Regions from separate parts of the Affinirhizobium rhizoryzae genome, predicted to be linked through region 1. Evidence: riboswitches for the same ligand, from Rfam matches in the RefSeq annotation. Region 1 holds a riboswitch; the other holds the start of a gene.

What was found. Region 1 has a riboswitch for S-adenosylmethionine ahead of metA (homoserine O-acetyltransferase MetA). Riboswitches for the same ligand answer to the same signal wherever they lie in the genome.
Region 2: it holds a riboswitch for S-adenosylmethionine, as region 1 does, so the genes downstream of both, G6N80_RS08725 (O-succinylhomoserine sulfhydrylase) here and metA (homoserine O-acetyltransferase MetA) in region 1, are expected to answer to the same signal.

What each region holds. Positions count from the first base shown of each region.
Region 1 is NZ_CP049250.1:1,206,347-1,209,750, forward strand. It holds gene G6N80_RS11860 (ABC-F family ATP-binding cassette domain-containing protein) at 1-423, opposite strand, end outside; gene G6N80_RS11865 (thiamine diphosphokinase) at 429-1,082, opposite strand; gene G6N80_RS11870 (AAA family ATPase) at 1,201-2,040, shown strand; SAM riboswitch at 2,115-2,192, shown strand; gene metA (homoserine O-acetyltransferase MetA) at 2,260-3,180, shown strand; gene G6N80_RS11880 (vWA domain-containing protein) at 3,187-3,404, shown strand, end outside.
Region 2 is NZ_CP049250.1:528,153-531,556, forward strand. It holds gene G6N80_RS08710 (glycosyltransferase family 2 protein) at 1-318, shown strand, start outside; tRNA gene G6N80_RS08715 (tRNA-Gly) at 335-408, opposite strand; gene G6N80_RS08720 (2'-deoxycytidine 5'-triphosphate deaminase) at 496-1,590, opposite strand; SAM riboswitch at 1,664-1,741, shown strand; gene G6N80_RS08725 (O-succinylhomoserine sulfhydrylase) at 1,784-2,968, shown strand; gene apaG (Co2+/Mg2+ efflux protein ApaG) at 3,183-3,404, shown strand, end outside.

The sequences.
Region 1 (3,404 bases):
CAGGATGTCGGGTTCAGGCGCCATGACACGGGCAAGTGCCGCACGGCGAGCCTCGCCACCGGACAGACGGCGCGGATCTTCCTCACCCGTCAGGCCCAGATGGCTGAGCAGGTAGGTTACGCGGTACGGGTCGTCACCCGGTCCCAGTCCCGCCTCGCAATAGGCCTGCACCGTCGTGTAGCCGGCAAAATCCGGCGCCTGCTCCAGATAGCGGATCGTGGAGGAAGGGTGGCGAAAGACTTCGCCCGATTGCGCTTCCACGAGCCCTGCAGCGATTTTCATCAGGGTGGATTTGCCTGAACCGTTGCGGCCCACAAGACAGATACGGTCGCCTGGCTCGACCTGAAAGTTGGCGCCGTCGAGCAGCGGCGTGCCACCGAAGCTTAAACGAATGTCATCGAGCTTGAGAATGGGAGGTGCCATGTGCGTCAGGCTCCGGTCATGTCATAGGGGCGGGCCAGCAGCATGGCGCGACCCTTGGAGAGCGTGACCGAAATCATCCCTTCCGCAATATTCGAGATGGTGCGGGAGGAGCCGAAAGTCAGTTTGAAATTCTTCAGAGGATAGCGCGCGTTGCGGATGGTCAATCCTTCCAGCACCGTAAAGCCGAGCACCGAAAACAGCGAACCCTTGGGCAGGTCCAGCTCCATTCCCGCATCATTGCACAGCGGGAAGGCTTCTTCCTCGCCAGAGGTCAGCATGACCTCGAAATTGTCTTCAGCAAGGCTGAGGGCCGAGAGATAGTGTTGCAGCACATGGTCCGATCGCTCGCCGCCGAGCGCACCAACGAGAATCAACCGTTCCGCGCCACGTGAAATCGCTTCCGCAATGGCAATTTCGCCATCGGTCGCCGCCTTGGAGGCAGGGTAAGCGCGGCGCTCGATCTTCGGATAGGCGGCCTTCAGCGCATCGTCACTGGAGTCGAAATCCCCAACCCATATTTCCGGTGTGAGGCCCAGCGCGCTCGCATGGCGAATGCCGCTATCGGCGGCGATCACGCGGCTGCCTTTCGTCACGGCACGCAGCCGGTCCGTCACGGTAATGTTGCCGCCCAGAAGAATGGAAAATGTCGGTGTGCTCATGGGGTCTGCCCATAGCCTATTCGCGGGGTAGAAGGAAAGCGGGATTCGCCGGTTTTCCGGCACTCTTGCTTCACGTCATCTCACTTATTAGGTTCGCGGCCAGCAGGGAGAATGAGAGATGCAGTTTACCGGAACCGCCGACTACATAGCCGACAAGGATTTGATGGTGGCCGTCAATGCCGCGATCCGGCTGGAACGCCCGTTGTTGGTGAAAGGCGAACCCGGCACCGGCAAGACCGAACTGGCGCGGCAGGTGGCGGCGGCGCTCGGTCTGGACATGATCGAGTGGAATATCAAATCCACCACCAAGGCGCAGCAGGGGCTCTATGAATATGATGCCGTTTCGCGCCTGCGCGACAGCCAGTTGGGCGATCCGCGCGTCAACGAGGTTTCCAACTATATCAGGCGCGGCAAGCTGTGGCAGGCCTTCGCCGCAGAACAAAAGGTCGTGCTTCTGATCGACGAGATCGACAAGGCCGACATTGAGTTCCCAAACGACCTTCTTCAGGAACTCGACCGCATGGAATTTCACGTCTACGAGACAGGCGAGACCGTGAAAGCCAAGGTGCGGCCCATTGTCATCATCACCTCGAACAATGAGAAGGAGCTGCCGGATGCCTTCCTGCGGCGCTGCTTCTTCCATTATATCCGCTTTCCGGATGCCGAGACGCTGTCGCGCATCGTGGAAGTGCACTATCCCGGCATCAAGCAGAAACTGGTGAGCGCGGCCCTGACCCAGTTCTACGAAATCCGCGAGATGCCGGGGCTGAAGAAGAAGCCCTCAACATCCGAGGCGCTCGACTGGATCCGGCTTCTGGTGTCCGACGATGTCGATCCGGACGATCTGCGCGCCGACGTCAAGAACGCTCTGCCGAAGCTGCACGGTGCCCTGCTCAAGAACGAGCAGGATGTGCATCTCTTCGAGCGGTTGGCGTTCATGGCGAGGCGCGAGCGGTAGGCGGGGAAGTGCGGTAGGCGGGGAAGTGCGGTCTCCAACCCTCATTGACCTTGGCGGAATAAGGGCCTATTTAGAAGGCTCATCGTGGTGATTTGGCCGGTCGGCTTGCAGCCACGTTAAATAAGTCGCTAAAGGGCCGCGAGAAGAGAGACAAATCCTTTTCCCCGGACCGGTCGCGACTATCGCCACCGGTTTTTTTGTTTTTGTCGAGTTCGAACCATGCCGATCAAGATTCCAGATACGCTTCCCGCTTTTGAGACGTTGGTCAATGAAGGCGTTCGGGTCATGACCGAGACGGTGGCCGTGCGGCAGGATATCCGTCCGCTGCAGATCGGCCTGCTCAATCTCATGCCGAACAAGATCAAGACCGAAGTGCAGATGGCACGCCTGGTCGGCGCTTCTCCTCTGCAGGTAGAGCTTTCTCTTGTACGGATCGGTGGCCACAAGGCAAAGAACACCTCTGAAGAGCACCTTCTGTCCTTCTACGAGACCTGGGAAGAAGTGAAGCACCGCAAGTTCGATGGCTTCATCATCACCGGCGCGCCGGTCGAGACCCTGCAATATGAAGATGTGACCTATTGGGACGAGATGCAGCAGATCTTCGACTGGACGGAAACCAATGTCCATTCAACGCTGAATGTCTGCTGGGGCGCGATGGCGGCCATCTATCACTTCCACAAGGTGCCGAAGCATGAGTTGAAGGCGAAGGCGTTCGGCGTCTATCGTCACCGCAATCTCTGCCCGTCCTCCATCTATCTCAACGGCTTCTCGGATGATTTCCAGGTGCCGGTCTCACGCTGGACGGAGGTGCGCCGAGCCGATATCGAAAAGGTGCCGGGTCTGGAAATCCTGATGGAATCCGATGAGATGGGCGTTTGCCTCGTTCATGAGAAGCGCGGCAACCGGCTCTACATGTTCAACCATGTGGAATATGACTCCACCTCGCTGGCGGACGAATATTTCCGGGATGTGAACGCGGGCGTGCCGATCAAGATGCCGCACAATTATTTTCCGCATAACGATGTTACACTGACGCCGCAGAACCGCTGGCGCAGCCATGCGCATCTGTTTTTCGGTAACTGGATCAACGAGATCTACCAGACCACGCATTATGATCTGGAGCAGATTGGAATTCGGTAAGGCATCATGCTCATTCCCTTCTTCCTGAAGCTTAGACAAGCGAAAGTCCCGGTTACACTCCGGGAATTCCTGGATCTGCTGAGGGGAATGGAAGCAGGGCTTGCGGATTTTGATGTCGAAGCCTTCTATTTCCTTGCGCGTGCGGCGCTGGTGAAGGATGAGCGGTTCATCGACCGTTTCGATCAGGTGTTCTCTCAGCATTTTCGGGGTCTGACGGCTATCGC
Region 2 (3,404 bases), 680 kb from region 1:
CCCGTTCTTCTCATATCGATTCTCTACCGGGTCTTTATCGACATTGACAGCGGTTCGAGCCTCACGACTCGCGCTCTGGTCGTGCTGGATCTCTTCAATGTGTTTGGCAGCTACGCCGTGTTTCTCCTGCTCGGCCTGAAGTGCATGGTTGCAGAAGAAAAGCGGAGGGTGGGATGGCGGTGGATGGCTCTTCCCTATTATTGGATGATGGTGTCGAGGGCCGCCTGGCGCGCTGCGAATGAACTGCGGACACGCCCATTCTTCTGGCACAAGACGCCTCACAGGCCACGTGATGAGGCCGCAATGCCGGATGGATGATTGCGTCGGCTGGATTTGGAGCGGGTGAAGGGAATCGAACCCTCGTATTCAGCTTGGGAAGCTGCTGCTCTACCATTGAGCTACACCCGCGCTCGACATTCGAGAACTAGCATCGGCGTCATGCACCATCAAGCAAAAATGCGTCTTTCCGCGTATCCGCATCGCGGGCCGTGAAGCCTATAGCTTGAAATGCTTGGAGAGCTTGAGACCCTGCGCCTGATAGTTGGAACCGAGACCGGTGCCATAAAGGCCTTGCGGCCGTTCGAGCATGTGCTCGTAAACCAGCCGTCCGACAATCTGCCCATGCTCCAGAATGAACGGAACCTCGTGACTGCGAACTTCCAGGACTGCACGACTGCCTGAGCCACCTGCAGCAGCATGGCCAAACCCCGGATCGAAGAAACCGGCATAATGCACGCGAAACTCTCCGACGAGTGGATCGTAAGGGGTCATCTCGGCGGCATAGGAGGGCGGCACATGGACTGCTTCGCGCGAGACCAGAATGTAGAACTCATCCGGATCGAGGATCAGTTCATTGCGTCCACGGCTGTAGATCGGCTCCCAGAAATCCAGAACCTCGTGCTGAGCTTTCCTGTCGACATCGATGACCGAGGTATGATGTTTGCCTCTGTAGCCAATCAAGCCTTCGGGACCGGTTCCCTTCAAATCGATGGAGAGCGCAATGCCACCGCCTGAAACATTGGGCGTTTCGCTTGCGACCAGCGTTTCAGCCGCGTGCAGTTCCACAAGATCCGCCTCGCTCAACAGCGCATTGCCCACTCTGAAGCGGATCTGCGAAAGCCGGGAGCCGCGGCGAACGATGACAGGGAAAGTGCGCGGCGAGATCTCCAGATAGAGAGGGCCGCTGTAACCGGCGGGAATCTTGTCGAATTCCTGGGCGTGGTCAACCATCACGCGCGTGAAGATATCGAGCCTTCCCGTCGAGCTTTTCGGATTGGTGGACGCAGAGAGTTCCGCAGGCAGATCAAGGCTTTCCATCAGCGGCACGATGTAGACGCAGCCTGTCTCAAGCACAGCGCCATGTTCCAGATCGATCTCATGCAGCGTCAGCCGGTCGAGCTTGCTTGCAACCGTGCTGCTGCGGCCCGGCATGAAGCTGGCGCGCACCCGCAGGGCCTTGGAGCCCAGTCGAAGATCGAGGCTTGCCGGCTGGATCTGGTCACCATCCAGTGGCGCCTCGGATTTCAATTGACCCTCGGCGAAGAGTGCCTTGATCGCACGATCTGCCAGAATACCCGCTGTACGTTCCATAAACCCTATCCTTCAATCGCGCGACAAAAGCAAAAGCAGGGAATTGACGCAAGCTCTGCTTGGGCGTAAGGCATGCTTATCCCGTGGTGATTTGGCCGGTCGGCTTGCAGCCACGTTAAACAAGTGGCTAAAGGACCGGGTGCGAACCGGTCCCATTGCGACCGGTTTTTTTGTTTTGAAGTGGTAACACGACATGAGCAAGACCTGGCGCCCCGCAACGAAGCTCGTCCATGAAGGCACGTTGCGCTCCCCTTACGGCGAAACTTCCGAAGCGATTTTCCTGACTCAAGGCTTTGTATACGAGAGCTCCGCCTCCGCCGAAGCCCGGTTCAAAGGCGAGACCGACGGCTTCATCTACGCGCGCTACGGCAGCCCGACAAACGACATGTTCGAAAAGCGCATGATTGCGTTGGAAGGCGCTGAAGATGCTCGCGCCACCGCATCCGGCATGGCTGCCGTGGCCGCCGCCATTCTTTGTCAGGTGAAGGCTGGCGATCATATCGTCGCGGCACGCGCACTTTTCGGATCCTGCCGCTACATCGTCGAAACACTGGCACCAAAATACGGTGTGGAGTGCACGCTGGTCGATGGCCGTGACATCACGAACTGGGAGGCGGCAGTCCGCCCGAACACCAAGGTGTTCTTCCTCGAGAGCCCGACGAACCCGACGCTTGAAGTGGTAGACATTGCCGCGGTTGCCGCACTCGCCAACCAGATCGGCGTCAAGGTTGTCGTCGACAACGTATTCGCGACTCCCCTCTTTCAGAAGCCGCTGGAACTTGGCGCTCATATCGTCGTCTATTCGGCAACCAAACACATTGATGGTCAGGGCCGCTGCCTCGGCGGTATCGTGCTGTCCGACAAGCAGTGGATCGACGAAAACCTGCACGACTATTTCCGCCATACCGGTCCGGCCATGTCACCCTTCAACGCGTGGACATTGTTGAAGGGCCTCGAAACCCTGCCGCTGCGCGTGAAGCAACAGACGGAAAATGCCGCCAAGATTGCCGACTTCCTGGCGGACCAGACCAAGGTTGCCAAGGTCATCTATCCAGGACGCAAGGACCATCCGCAGGCGGATATCATCGCCAAGCAGATGACGGGTGGCTCAACGCTGGTCTGCTTCGAACTGAAGGGCGGCAAGGAGGCGGCATTCGCACTTCAGGACGCCTTGAAGGTCGTGCGCATCTCCAACAATCTCGGCGACGCGAAAAGTCTGATCACCCATCCCGCAACAACGACGCACAAAAACCTTTCTGAAGAAGGCCGTGCGGAGGCGGGTATCACCGGCGGCACCTTGCGGCTTTCCTGCGGTATCGAGGATGCCGAGGATCTGATCGACGATCTGTCTCAGGCGATTGCCAAGATCGGCGGCTGACCAACTACTCGACAGACACAGCGGACTGCAATGCTGTTTCATGCAGATCCGCGGTGTTTGGCCGGTCCATCAAAGGGCCTTAAATCGATGTTTACCTTGACGGTTAGCATTAACCGCTGAAACTCCATGTTTTTGCTGGAGGATTTCCGCGTCTTTCTTGACCCTGCCCGCAAGCTGTACGATATCCGTACATCAAGGCAGTGAGGTGTCGCCTATGTATCGCGCACGGACGAAGGATATCGAAGTCGAAGTGGAGCCCTATTATCTGGAGGAGCAATCCGATCCGGAAGATGGCCGCTACGTCTGGGGATACCGTATCGTTATTGCCAATCATTCGGATACGACAGTCCAGTTGATCCATCGCTACTGGCACATCACGGATGAAAACGGGCTGGTGGATGAGGTCGAGGGACCGGGGGTGGTCGGCGAACAGCCG